Regions from separate parts of the uncultured Rummeliibacillus sp. genome, predicted to be linked through region 2. Evidence: riboswitches for the same ligand, from Rfam matches in the RefSeq annotation. Region 2 holds a riboswitch; each other region holds the start of a gene.

Region 1 (3,619 bases), on a different contig from region 2:
TGATGAAATAATCTGCACCCGCTTCGATTTTTTTCTCTAACCGACCAACTGCACGCTCTACTACACGTACATTAGGATTGAATGCTGCAGCTACTGAAAAATTCGCTTTTTTCCGGAGTGGCTTTCCAGAAAATGAAATACCTTCATTCAATTTTTTTATAAGTTGGAGAAGTTCAATACTAGAGACATCATATACACTTGTTGCGCCTGGAAAATCCCCTACTTTGGATGGGTCGCCTGTAACCGCTAAAATATCATGAATGCCCAACGCATTTAACCCCATTAAATGTGATTGCAAACCGATTAAATTCCGATCACGACAGGTTATATGGGCAAGAGGGCGAATATTATTATTTAGCTTTAATATTGATCCCATCGCCATATTACTAATTCGCGGTGAGGCAAGTGAATTATCTGCCATGGTCACAGCATCAGCTCCAGCTTCATATAAAGCCTTGGAACCTTCTATAAACTTTTCGATTTCCAAATGCCTTGGTGTATCAAGTTCCACTATAATAGAACGTTCCTTTTTCGCCTTCTCATGAAGTGGCTTATAACTTTCTTTTGTAGCTTCTTTAATCAATATGACTTCTTTATGCTTAACTACTTTATGCTGAATTGGTGGTAGATCTGCCAAACGGTGTTTGACCGCTTCTATATGTTTTGGTGTTGTTCCGCAACATCCACCAATCAACCTTACTCCCTGATCTCTTAGCAATACTGCGGATCTGCCAAAGTATTCTGCCTCAGATTCATAAACTATTTTGCCATCTTCAACATCTAAAAGGCTTGCGTTAGGATAAGCCGAAAGAAAGGCTTTTGATGGGAGTTCTACATCTTCAAAGGCTTGGATAGTATGGTGTGGACCTAAGCGACAGTTAACGCCTACGATATCAGCGCCGATTGCTTCTAATTGGTGAAGAGCATCATTTAATCGTAAACCATTTTGCAAAATACCTGGTTCATGCATCGATACTTGCGAAATTATTGGAACATCAGTGATTCTGCGCAAATGCTTTACTGCTGCCTTTAATTCATCAAAATCATAATAAGTTTCAAGCAAAAGTCCATCCGGATTACCAGCTAGTAGAATTCCTGCCTGTTCATCCAACGACCGAATGATTTCGTCTAAAGTCGCATCACTTTTTCGAATACCCCGAATACCACCGATTGTCCCTAAAACAAACTGTTCCCCTTTTGAAGCAACTTTTTTTGCAATCTGAATGGCACTCTCATTTATGGCTTTCACAGAATTTTCAAGACCATATCGTTCTAATTTAATAGCGTTTGCTGTATAAGTATTCGTTTGAATAATGTCTGCACCTGCATCGATATATTGTTGATGGATATTCTCAATAACTTCTGGCTTTTTAACATTTAATTCCTCATAACAATAGTCGATTCCATACGAATATAATAATGTTCCCATTGCACCATCTGCAGTTAAAACTTGCGATTGAAGTTTTTCTAAAAGTCCCATACTGTCCTTCCTTTCTTTTCCACCGTAGTCCTACCACTCGGTATTATTTTCCACATTGAGCTTGTGAGAAAAATCGATGTGGGAATTTCATCAAATTTAAAATAAAAAACCTTCTTAACAAAAAATAAGAAGGTTTTAGAATGCATATTGATTGCTCCTTCTTATCTACAGGATTACTCCACTGGAATTAGCACCTGACCAATTGGCTGGTTGCTGAAGCTTCATAGGGCCAGTCCCTCAGCTTCTCTTGATAAGAAATAATATTTAATTTTTAGAATAATTAAAAGAATCATACTCCTTAATATACTTTTCGTCAAGGACATATGAAAAAATGAGTTACATTTGTATTTTTTATAATTGCAACTCATTTTACGGTTGTAAAAGGAAAGACTTTTAGTAAGCTATAAAAATTTATTTTAACTTAAAATAGCTCGTATCATCAGTATATGTTTCTTTCTTAATGAGTTTTCCGCGAATAATCATACGTTTTTCACCATTATAGTTACAGGTGACAAGTGTGATTAGCTTTTCATCTCCTTGATCTTGAATCACTTCTACTTGTGTTGGCTTGACGATAAACATATCAGAAATTTGATATTCGTATATATTTCTGAAATCTGTAATATAAACTTTCATACCTTCTTGTGCTTTTGTTAATGGGCTAAATAAGGTTTTACCATTATTCATATTATGCCCAGCTAAAGAGTAATTTCCTTGTCCCATAACTTGATCTTGTTTCATCGTTCCTGCACCAACCGTTAAATTAATATTTGAAATTCCATAGACGATTGGTAATTGCATATGAACATCCGGTACACTAATTGCTCCAATTGCATGTACATCTTTCTTTTTCGTTTGGGCATCAAGTACATCTTGTAAACGAATATTTTCCACCTTTGCAAAATCGAAAGTTGCCTGTGGTGTTGTCTTTGCTTTTTCAATATTGGTCTTTTGGATTGTTTCCTTAGACATGTTATCTACCAACAATACCATTATTGGTTTTTGAAAGGTCAATACTAATCCCGTAAAGAGTAATAAAATACCGAGCACTAAACTCAACTTTCTCATCATTTTATAAACCTCTTTCTTTTTTCTTATCTTTCCATGTTACATAGTGAGTTCCAATATTACAATAAAAAAAGACCAAGAGAGAGATTAGCTCTTGGTCATAGAAACTTAGAATTATTAAATTGATTGGATAATTTTTTCTGCTGTGTCTTGTCCGTTTTTAATGCAATTTCCAATGCCTACTCCATAATATGAGCATCCTGCTAAAATAACATGTGGATATTTTTCTTCTAATTGGGTAGTCAATGATTTTACCGTTTCTGCATGTCCCATACCATAGACAGGCATTAAATCATTCCATTTTGTCACATTTACAACAGCTGGTTCGCTATCTAATTTTAATGATTTCTTAATATCTTCCAATGCTATTGCAGTTAACTCTTCTTCGTTTAAATGTTTGAGCTTATTGAATATAGGATTTGAGCTTTTATAAAATAGACGGACAAGTAAATTACCCGATTTAGATGTATGGTTCCACTTGCGACTTGTCCAAGTACAAGCATTGCATTTTACATCACTATTTTTTGATACTATATAGCCCGTACCATCAGCTGGTAGCTTTTCATCAGGAATATTAAATCCTACATAAATGGTAATAATAGAAGCATTATGAATGGTATTTAGTTCTTCATCAATTCTTTTGTCTTTTAATATCTTACTCGTTACTGCATGTGGGGTTGCTAATACAATATAGTCGGCGATAATATTTTCATGTTTATCAAACGAACATATATATCGGTCATCACTTTTTGTAATATTCGTCGTTGCTAGACCTTTTATAATTTCTACATCTGTTAACGTTTCTTCTAAGCGATCAATCAATTGTGAAAGTCCATTTTTAAAAGAGATAAACTTTTTGTCTGATGACTTTTGGAATTGCTCACGGTTTGCGCCAAACCCTTTGATAATACTGCCATATTGTTCTTTATAATCTAGTAAATATGGTAATGTAGATGCCATTGTTAACTTATACAAATCACCTGAATATACACCCGATAAAACAGGAGCAATTTGCTTTTCGACTAACTCTTTTCCTAAAAAGTATTCAAGAAATTCACCAATCGAGCTATC
Region 2 (3,619 bases):
GATGGACATAATAATTGAGAATGGTGCTGCGTATATAAACCATTGGCTCCAGGAAATATCCGTATTAAATTCTTTATTGATAAAACTCAATGCGACCATATTTTGCGCAGCAGCTGTCTTAATGCCAACATTCCAAATAGATACAGCTTGTACAGAAGTTATGACTAATAATGCAGCTAGTTTACTATCTTTTGGTAGGCCGAATGCAGCGACCATACCTAGTAAGATGGGCACAACTGCTCCTGCCCGAGCTGTGGCACTTGGTACGAAAAATGCTAATATAATCGAAACGATGATTGCTCCAAATACGATATTTTTAGTTTTTGTACCGACCAGGGATAAAATCCATAAGGCAAGTCGCTTATGTAAATTTGTTGCTTGCATGGCAGCAGCTAAGAAAAGAGCAGCAGCCACTAATGCGACGGCAGAATTGCTAAAACCACCTAAAGCCATTTTCAAAGCATTAGCTGTACCATACTCTAGTGAAGGATCTTCAAGAGTGGGTGCTAATCCGATTGATATTCCAGTAATTGCTATAATCATGGCTGCACTTACTGGATAAGAAACAGCTTCTGTAACCCATAAAATAACGGCAAATCCAAGAATTGCTAAACTCCTTTGACCAGCTACGGGTAAATTTCCGCTGTTTGGCCAAAATGTCATGATTATTAATACAGCAAAAGCAAGTCCTATCCATAGAGGTTTTAAATTCTTTTTCTTTTTAACTTCCTCCATAATTATCATTCCTTTCCTTTATCTCCATTATAAGGCTGTGCTTATTGATATAATGTGCATATATATGTCGAAAAAAGGAAAATTTATGAAATACTTTATTTGTAAAGTACACGTTTATCTTATGAAGTAAGATTAAAAAGATAGGAAAATATTGTACTAGTGATTCTTACAAAAAATATAATACAAGAAATAAATCCCTTTCAAAATGATTAATTATTCAGAAAGTTGTTGACTTTTATTCTATTTATCTTCTATACTTACCTCAACAAGATGGAATAAAAAAATAACCTTTATCAAGAGCGGCGGAGGGATAGGCCCTGCGATGCCCAGCAACCAGTAAGTTTATGAATACTTGCTACGGTGCTAATTCCTACAGATTCTAAGCGAGTCTGAAAGATAAGGGGAGGAAATGCTAATCAACCCTCTTCTTACGTGAAGAAGGGTTTTTATTTTTTATAAGCATTGGAATAATGACTTTATAAAAACCCTTTAACACACCTCCGTTTTCCATCTAAAAAATTTTTAGGAGGAATTTAAAATGACAGAATTACGTAAAGAGACTTTAGCAGTTCATGGTGGTCAAACACCAGATCCAACAACAGGAGCTATTGCAGTACCTGTATACCGAACAACTGCATATAAATTCAAAGATTCTGAACATGCACGTAAATTATTTGCATTAGAAGAACCAGGCAATATCTATTCTCGTATTATGAACCCTACTGTAGATGTATTTGAAAAACGAATTGCATTACTTGAGGGAGGTACAGCAGCAGTTGCTTTATCTTCAGGGATGGCAGCTATCGCATTTTCAATATTGAACATCGCACGTGCAGGTGATCATATTGTATCCGCATCTAGTATTTATGGAGGAACTTATAATCTATTTGCGAACACGTTACCTCGTTATGGTATTACAACAACATTTGTCAACGAAAAAAATAATGATGAGTTTGAAGCAGCTATTCAAGATAATACAAAAGCTATCTATGCTGAAACCATTGGAAACCCAAGTCTTTCAATCGTAGATATTGAAGCATTAGCAAAAATTGCACACAAACATGAAATTCCATTAATCATTGATAATACATTTGCTTCACCTGTAGGTTGCAATCCAATTGAATTTGGTGCAGATGTTGTTGTTCACTCTGCAACAAAATGGATAGGCGGTCATGGTACAACTATTGCTGGGGTAGTAGTAGATGCCGGTAAATTTGATTGGACACGTGGTAAATTCCCTGATTATACAGAGCCAGATGAATCTTATCATGGTTTACGTTACGGTGTTGATACAGCAAATGCAGCATTTGCAACTCGTTTACGCGTTCAATTATTACGAGATTTTGGACCAACACTTAGCCCTGACGCTGCGTTTAATTTACTCCAAGGATTAGAAACTTTACATTTAAGAGTTCCATATCATAATGAAAATGCAAGAAAAGTGGCAGAATATCTTCGTCAAAATGACCAAGTAGAATGGGTGCATTACAATGGATTTGATGATAGCGAATTTGCTGCAAATGCTAAAAAATACTTGAAAAATGGTTTTGGATCTGTCCTTACTTTTGGTATTAAAGGTGGACGAAGTGCTGGTCGTCAGCTTATTGATAACATTGAATTATTCTGCCACGTGGCGAATGTTGGGGATGCTCGTTCTCTAATCATTCATCCTGCTTCTACAACACACCAACAATTAAGTCCAGAAGAATTGAAAAAATCTGGTGTTCCGGAAGAATTAGTTCGTCTGTCAATTGGTTTAGAAGCTGCGGAAGATATAATAGAAGCACTAGAGGCCGCATTTGCGAAAGTCGGTAAACCTGAAGAGGCAAAATAAAACTGGATTCGGGAAGCAAAAGTTTAAAGAGTGATGCGTTAAACACGTTCACTCTTTTTCTCTTATATAAATTGGCTTTTTAAAAATAATCTAAAAATTCGATAAAATCAATGATGTAAGCGGTTTTCATGACCTCTCAGAAAAAACAATTGTCCTTCTCAGAAAGATTTTTCTTGTAATCTGTCCGTATGTGAGCTAAAATCAACTTTAAGTTCAGTATTTAAAGATTTCTTTACATGTATAGGTCACATGTTAATGATAGATAAATCACAAATTGAATGCGTATGAAGTGAACATATGTATTTCACAATATAAAGAAGAGAAATTTGGAGGCGAATGATATGACAACAGTGAAGGTAGCGATTCTTGGTTTCGGTACAGTTGGTCAAGGTATTTTTCGTATAGTAAATGAAAAACGAAAGCAATTCAAAGATACTTTAGGAGTAGATATTGAGATTGTTAAAATTCTTGTAAGTAATGTGAATAAGCCGCGTTCACATGCTCCAAAAGAATTATTAACAGATAAATTTGAGGATATCTTAGCAATTCCAGATTTAGAAGTGGTTTTTGAGGCAATTGTTGGAGAAGAGCCAGCTTATAGATATTTATCAAAGGCGATTGAAAAAGGATGCAATATTATTACTGCGAACAAAGTAATGTTTTCTAAATACGGTTTAGCTTTACAAGAGAAAGCGAAAAAATACGGCGTTCAAGTTGGTTATGAAGCGACTGTAGCTGGTGGAGTACCAGTTATTAAGACAATGCAAAATATCCTTCGGGTGAACGAAGTAAGTCATATTCAAGGGATTTTAAACGGCACTTCAAACTATATCCTTACTCAAATGCGCAGTGAAGGATTACCATTCGATGAAGCGTTACAAGATGCACAACGTTTAGGCTATGCAGAAGCTGACCCATATAATGATATCTCGGGTCAAGATCCATTCCGCAAACTTATGATTTTAAGTGCATTAGCATTTGGTGAACAACCTAATTGGGATGATGTAGATATTGTAGGTATTACGGAAATAACAGCTGAACAAGTTGAGG
Region 3 (3,619 bases), on a different contig from region 2:
ATCTCTCATTCCAAATTACATGTAAAGAAGGATCCTCTTCATCCAATAATTGAAAATAAGCTAATACATCCTTTATATTTTCATTACCTTCATTTACTACTTTCGATTGTAATGTTGGGATTATATTAACTGATAGACCATAATCGGTAACTTCCTCCCCAATTATATCTCCAATAGCAGCACTAGAAATTCCAGTAACAGCAAATATTTCACCAGCTTTTACTTCTTTTACAACTTCATATTGGTTGCCATTATATAATCGAATTTCTGTTACTTTTTCTGTATTCTCTCCAAACTTCAGTTCATCACGCACTTTTAATGTACCTGTTAACGCCTTCATAAATGTAATTCGTTGCCTATTATTATCATGTCTAATTTTAAATATTCTTGAAGTAAAAGGGCGCTCTATATTATATGTTGTTTCCGTTAAAATAGAAATTTGATCTAAAAATTCTACTATACCGATATCTTTTAAGGCGGAACCATATGCACAAGGAAATACTTCTCTATTTTGTATCAAGCGTCGAAATGTTGATAAAAAAAGTTGCATATCAATATTTTGTTCCAAATATTTTTCTAATAATTCATCATCATGTTCAGCGATAAATTCAATAACTGATTCTGATAGAGTTTGATTTGTTAAGCAGTTAGTAATTGGAAGAATATTTTGATCTAATTCTTGTTGCAATTCTTTAAGTACTTTAGGAACATTTGCAGCTTCTTGATCAATTTTATTGATAAATAGAAAAGTAGGAATTTCGTGTTTTTTGAGGAGTTGCCAAATTGTTTCTGTATGGCCTTCTACTCCATCAACAGCGCTTACTATGACTATTGCATAATCCATTACTTTTATAGCCCTTTCCATTTCAGGAGAAAAGTCTATATGTCCAGGCGTATCGATAATTGTATAAGTATCTCCATTTTTTATAAATCTACCTTGTTCCGCAAAAACAGTTATTCCTCTTTCCTTTTCTATCGCATTGTAATCCAAAAAAGCGTCTTTATGATCTACGCGGCCTCTAGTTTTTATACTATTTGTATGAAATAACAACTGTTCGGAAAATGTCGTTTTACCAGCATCGACATGTGCTAAAACCCCGATTGTTTTAAACATTGTACTTCCTCATTTCTAATATTTCATTAACATTAGTATATCAAATCCTTTCTCTCATAAAAAATACCGTTGCAAGCATTCGTTTGCTTACAACGGTCTGTTCACTCCCATTCATATGGTGTTTCTTGGTATACATAATAGTTTAACCAATTTGAAAATAGTAGATGTGTATGTGAACGCCAAACATTCAAAGGCCTCTTCGTTGGATCGTCATTTGGAAAATAATGTTTAGGTATAGGGATGTCTAAACCTTTTGCGACATCTCTTTCATACTCATCTTTCAATGTACAAGCATCATATTCTAAATGGCCAGTTACCATTATTAATCTTTCATCTTTTGAAATAGCTATAAAAAGGCCAGCTTCATCAGAAGAGGATAACACTGATAATTCAGGATGCGCTTCGACTTCTTCTAATGAAACCGAAGTATTACGTGAATGTGGTGCAGTGAACACGTCATTAAACCCTCTTAATAATTTTACAGTTGAATCTTTTACTGTATGGTTAAAAACTCCTGAACACTTTTCAGGTAACGGGAATTTTCCAATTCCAAAATGATGATAAAGGGCTGCTTGTGCTCCCCAACAAATATGTAAAACAGATGTTACATTTGTTTTTGACCAATCCATTATTTGCTTTATTTCTTCCCAAAAATCAACATCTTCAAATTCCATAAGCTCAATTGGGGCACCAGTAATGATCAGTCCATCAAAACGACGATGTTTAACCTCTTCATAAGTAGTATAGAAAGTTTCTAAATGAGATTTACTTACATTTTTTGATTCATGTGTTGCAGTATTTAGAAATGTTACGTTTGTTTGTAAAGGTGTATTACCTAAAAGTCTAAGAAGTTGTAATTCTGTTTTTTCTTTTTGTGGCATCAAATTTAATATAGCTATATTTAAAGGACGAATATTTTGACTTCTAGATCGATCTTCATCCATTACGAATATTTTTTCTTTTTTTAACAGTTCTGTAGCAGGTAAATCTTTAGGAATATTAATTGGCATTTGTAACTCTCCTTTTTGAATATCTTTAATCACTTTCGATTGAGAAGATTATTCATAATTTGACAATTGAAATCACTAACTTAAATTCCTACAATTACTTCTCTCAACCTAACACTAGTTTGTTAGGTTATATAGGTGGAATTGATGTAGGAACTAGCTTAATGTAATTGAGTGATAAAAAATAAAACCCCTTTTCTATGATAAGAAAAGAGGTTTAAATTCCGCTCAGTTTTCTTATCTTCCAAGACAGTTGTCTTGTAGGACTTAGCACCTTTCTGCAGAGCAGAGGTTGCTGAAGCTTCATAGGGCCATTTCCCTCAGCTTCTCTTGATAAGATCTATACAATTAATGTAATCCTAACATGGAAATGCTGATATTGCAAACTTTTCAGAAAATACAAGAAAAACAGAAACTTAAGCAACTTTAAAGAAAAAGAACCACTTATTCCTAGCTTATTATAATTATGGAGAATTTAGTATGAAAATTGAAAAAAAGCCACATGAATGTAGGTTACAATCAGTATCCATTTTTAAACTAAGGAGGATTTTGAAATAGACTCTTTATACATATTTAGATTAAATCTATTATATTACCTACTAAGTTTGACTATTCTTCCTGGATATGTTTTTGTATGCGGATTATGTTTTTTAATTTTTCTAATTTTTACTGTTATATAATAGATAACTATGATAAAATAATTGTTAAATTTAAGTTTTAACTAAGGAGTGCTTACTAGTGAAAATCGAAAGATCAAAAAAAATGGCTATGTTTCCAAAAGCAATATTCGGAGATTTAAAAGCGGCCGCCAATCGTAAAGCAGCTTCTGGTACTAAGTTAATCGATTTAAGTCTCGGTAGCCCAGACCTCCCCCCCGATGAAAAAGTACGTATGGAACTTTCTAATCAAGCAGCATTAGCAAGTTCTTACGGTTATACTTTGGGCGGAACGAAAAAATTCTACCAAGCTGTTGCAAATTATTATAAACGTCGTAGTAATGTAGATTTAGATCCCGAATCAGAAATTATTCAAACTATGGGTTCTCAAGAAGGTTTAGTTCATGTACCAATGGCCTTTTGTAACCCGGGAGATTATGTTTTAACAACAAATCCCGCCTATGTAGCCTATGATGCCGGTATTCACCTAGCAGAAGCAATTCCTTATTATATGCCTTTGTTAGAAGAAAATTCTTTTTTACCAGACTTTGATGCGATTCCAGTTGAAATTGCTGAAAAAGCAAAAATGATGATTTTAAATTTACCTGGTAACCCTGTACCTGCAATGCCATCTGAAGTATTTTTCGCTAAAGTTGTAGCATTTGCAAGAAAATACAATATAATAGTACTTCACGACGCTGCATACTCAGAATTCTATTTTGATGGTGGCAAGCCTATGAGTTTCTTATCTACACCTGGCGCAAAAGAAGTTGGCATGGAAATCAATTCTCTTTCTAAAAGTTTTAGTTTAGCAGGAGCACGTATTGCTTATATTGCTGGTA
Region 4 (3,619 bases), on a different contig from region 2:
GCTCAGCCATTACTTTTCCGTTTTTTATAAGTTCAAGCTTCTTCACTGTCAATTTTTCATCATTTTTTTGATCGACATTTGCTATCCATCCTATAGAACTTCCACCAATCTTTTCTTCTACATATTCGGCTTTCCATACGCTATTTTCCGAACTTCCGTCAATTTTATTTTCGTAGAAATTCCAATAAGTAATCGCCCCAAGTACTAATGCAACAATAAATACTAATATAAAATAGTTTTTCATCAAATCATCCCCTATTTGATAACCTAATCATCACTATCTTTTATGCCAAATAAATACATATGATAAAAATAAATCCAATGCTTCATCTTCATTCGTTTACTACACTACAATCGCCATCCCTTGCTTCGGCTGCATATGTTTCTATCATTTCCATCATTACTTCATCCAATTTTTTACTTAATCTGCAATACAAATAACCAAAAGGGTTTTTGATATTACATTTCTTACTTTTTTGAACAACTTCTTTAAAAAGTGTGAATCCGATCTCTTCAAGCTTCATTTTTTGAGATTGCCATACTTCCCACTTTAGTAAAGGCTTGAGTTGTTTTTGGATTACGTCTAGGAATCTCTTTGTCTCCTTTGTTTCACCAGTAGTTGCAGCTAGATGATGGAAGATACGATTTCTTAATGATGAATTTAGCATCGGATAGGTATGTTTTACATATATTTGTTTTTGATTAAGAGAATTAGATGGTTCCTTTTGAAAATTAGTTGCTTCACCCTTACGCTCACATGCATTTTCGGCGTTTTCTTGATGTGACACGCTCGATGTGTCATGTGAAGCTAAAATTAAAATGATGTTGGCACCTTTAATGCCATTCATCTTTTTTGTATGTATACGTTGAATAATCCGAAGTTCTTCAAGATGTTTTAAACTTCGAAAAACGGTTCTTATAGATATTCCTAAAGATTCTGCGATTGTTTTTGCTTTTAGATGACATACCCCTGGGTAATCTAGTGCATGCGATGCGACTTTATATAAGACAGCTTTTTCAGATTCGGTTAATTCATAAAAATTTTTTCGAATATGCCCCTCAACATGTTCGTCCATTTCCTGTACGCTTTCAAATATGACATAAGGTGCTAAGTAGTCAAAACACGCCACTTACATCTACCTACTTTCTTTCTATTTACTAATTACATAGAAAGTAGGAAAGAAAATCGGACAAAAATTTTATTGTAATGAAAGGAAGAAATATGAGAAACTATCAAACAAGAAAAGGCCCAAAATTTTAATTAATGACGGTCATAATGGAGAGCGATTCTTCATCATTTAAAAGATTATATTATGGAAATTTTATCAACTCACCCCATTACTTAGCCCTATAATTATACATATTTTAACTTTCAATCTTGTATCTAAAGATATATTATGCTATAATACATTTAATTTAATAAGGTTATCGAGAGTGAACGAGAGTCCTGGCTCATTGACTTCACAGCAACCTGCCAAGCGGTAAGGTGCTTCATCCAGCAAAGCAGTGCTTTGAATGATAACGAACGGGATTTAGCGAACCCCTCTATTGCATTCACAACTGCAGTAGAGGGGTTTATTTTTTTCTCTTCATACCTTATTGAAATAGAGACCATTTTGGCTCATAAAAAAGGAGAGAATCTAAAATGAACAGCAGTAGTCTTATTCGAACACAAATGATTCAACATCTATCAGCAAAGGATTTTTTCAAACATCTTGGAAATTGTGTTCAACAAGAGTTATCCGAAAATGGAGATGTATGTGAAGTAGTAGTCAAAACATTGCCCCATTACTACATGACAGTTAAGTTCCAAAGAAAGACATATCAATTGGCTTTCAAAAAAAGTCAGATAAACCGATTGATGAAGGAAGAAATCTTTGCATTAGACCGAACAATTTGGATGATTTTAGAACAAAAAGGTCTCAAGATTCCAGTAACCTCAGGAAATTATATGAAACATGTATTTCCTCACGGGCACCGTACAGTGATTTGTACATCAAAATAATCTGTAACGTAAACAAAGGAACACCCGCTAAGCTTGGAGTGTTCCCTTGTTTCATTCTGGATTGATTCATTCGCGGAGGACTTAAATTGTCCGGAACGTGGATTCAATTTCTATTTGCGTGGATTGAACTCCCGATTGCGTGGATTGGATTCCTAAATGCGTGGATTAAACCCTGATTTGCGTGGATTGGATGCTCGATTGCGTGGATTGGATTTCTAATCATTCTTGATAGTTCAAGACTACTTATCGCGGATAGTTTTTTTGAATCTAATGAAATATCTGTCGCGCTTAATAGGAGTATCTCCTTCTTTTCTTTGATGCACTTACGGATGACCTAAATTGTCCGGAACGTGGATTCAATTTTGAATTGCGTGGATTGGATGCTCGATTGCGTGGATTAAACCCTGATCTGCGTGGATTGGATCCCAAAATACGTGGATTCCCCATCGTTTTGCGTGGATTGGCTAATAAAGTAAAGAAACCAAAGAAAAAGTCCTTAACCTATGAAGAGATTAAGGACTTAGTTGTTCTTCATTAATCTGAAATTTTTCGCTACCCCGCCTTATTGTGCTTGAGGTAGTGATTTTTCATTTTCTGTATATTGTTCTTCGCTACCTTTTTCAGTTTGCGAAACGTACATTGCACATACAGCATCTCCTGACACATTTACTGCCGTACGAGCCATATCAAGTATTCGGTCAATACCGATTATTAAAGCAATTCCTTCTACTGGTAATGACACAGCATTTAATACCATTGCTAACATGATCAGACCAGCTCCAGGCACTGCTGCTGTACCAATACTTGCAAGAACTGCGATGATGACAACAATCGCTAATTCTGTGATAGTAAGATTGACTCCATATACTTGTGCTATAAATACAGTTGCAACCCCCTGCATAATGGCTGTTCCATCCATATTTACTGTCGCACCTAGCGGCTGAACGAAACTACTTATAGATTTAGGGACACCTAGTTTAGTTTGAGCTAATTTCATAGAAATCGGCAATGTTGCACCACTACTTGAAGTACTAAACGCAACCGTCATGGCCGGGAAGAAATCCTTCACAAATTGAATTGGATTCTTTTTCGCCAAAAATTTAAGCGCACCACCGTAAACCAAAACAAAGTGAACGATTAATGCGACTAAAACGACAATCATATAAAGTCCCATTGCTTTAATCGCATCAAATCCTTGTTTACCAATCGCAGAAGCGATCAAACCAAATGTACCATATGGTGCAAATTTCATAACTAATGATACTAAATACAGCATAATTTCATTAGCCTCATCAACTACCTTTAAAGCAGACTTTACTCGGTCTCCCAAAAATGCTAAAGCTATCCCTATGAATACCGAGAAGAAAATAATTTGCAACATGTTTGCTTCTACAAATGCTGCTACAGGATTAGTCGGTATAATCCCTAATAACGTATCTGTAACTGCTGGTGCTTCTTGAGATTCATAGCTTAAACCTTCTGTATTAAATGTGCCAACCGTACCCGGTTTTATAATGGAAGCAAGTATAATAGCAATTGTTATAGCAATAGCTGTTGTAGCTAAAAAGAATGCTATTGATTTCACACCAATTTTACCAAGTTTTTTAGGATCAC

Evidence for each region. Region 2 has a riboswitch for S-adenosylmethionine ahead of Q0977_RS05550 (O-acetylhomoserine aminocarboxypropyltransferase/cysteine synthase family protein). Riboswitches for the same ligand answer to the same signal wherever they lie in the genome.
Region 1: it holds a riboswitch for S-adenosylmethionine, as region 2 does, so the genes downstream of both, Q0977_RS12840 (bifunctional homocysteine S-methyltransferase/methylenetetrahydrofolate reductase) here and Q0977_RS05550 (O-acetylhomoserine aminocarboxypropyltransferase/cysteine synthase family protein) in region 2, are expected to answer to the same signal.
Region 3: it holds a riboswitch for S-adenosylmethionine, as region 2 does, so the genes downstream of both, metA (homoserine O-succinyltransferase) here and Q0977_RS05550 (O-acetylhomoserine aminocarboxypropyltransferase/cysteine synthase family protein) in region 2, are expected to answer to the same signal.
Region 4: it holds a riboswitch for S-adenosylmethionine, as region 2 does, so the genes downstream of both, Q0977_RS15685 (hypothetical protein) here and Q0977_RS05550 (O-acetylhomoserine aminocarboxypropyltransferase/cysteine synthase family protein) in region 2, are expected to answer to the same signal.

What each region holds. Positions count from the first base shown of each region.
Region 1 covers NZ_CAKQBI010000021.1:26,544-30,162, reverse strand. Annotated here, with positions in the region: gene Q0977_RS12840 (bifunctional homocysteine S-methyltransferase/methylenetetrahydrofolate reductase) at 1-1,480, opposite strand, end outside; SAM riboswitch class I at 1,639-1,737, opposite strand; gene Q0977_RS12835 (class A sortase) at 1,892-2,551, opposite strand; gene Q0977_RS12830 (protoporphyrinogen oxidase) at 2,666-3,619, opposite strand, start outside.
Region 2 covers NZ_CAKQBI010000006.1:29,166-32,784, forward strand. Annotated here, with positions in the region: gene Q0977_RS05545 (DASS family sodium-coupled anion symporter) at 1-735, opposite strand, end outside; SAM riboswitch class I at 1,023-1,138, shown strand; gene Q0977_RS05550 (O-acetylhomoserine aminocarboxypropyltransferase/cysteine synthase family protein) at 1,274-2,569, shown strand; gene Q0977_RS05555 (homoserine dehydrogenase) at 2,911-3,619, shown strand, end outside.
Region 3 covers NZ_CAKQBI010000016.1:10,178-13,796, forward strand. Annotated here, with positions in the region: gene Q0977_RS11325 (translation factor GTPase family protein) at 1-1,114, opposite strand, end outside; gene metA (homoserine O-succinyltransferase) at 1,216-2,124, opposite strand; SAM riboswitch class I at 2,356-2,461, opposite strand; gene Q0977_RS11335 (aminotransferase class I/II-fold pyridoxal phosphate-dependent enzyme) at 2,860-3,619, shown strand, end outside.
Region 4 covers NZ_CAKQBI010000034.1:16,811-20,429, reverse strand. Annotated here, with positions in the region: gene Q0977_RS15695 (hypothetical protein) at 1-244, opposite strand, end outside; gene Q0977_RS15690 (helix-turn-helix domain-containing protein) at 333-1,130, opposite strand; SAM riboswitch class I at 1,423-1,525, shown strand; gene Q0977_RS15685 (hypothetical protein) at 1,646-2,005, shown strand; gene Q0977_RS15680 (hypothetical protein) at 2,373-2,543, shown strand; gene Q0977_RS15675 (dicarboxylate/amino acid:cation symporter) at 2,568-3,619, opposite strand, start outside.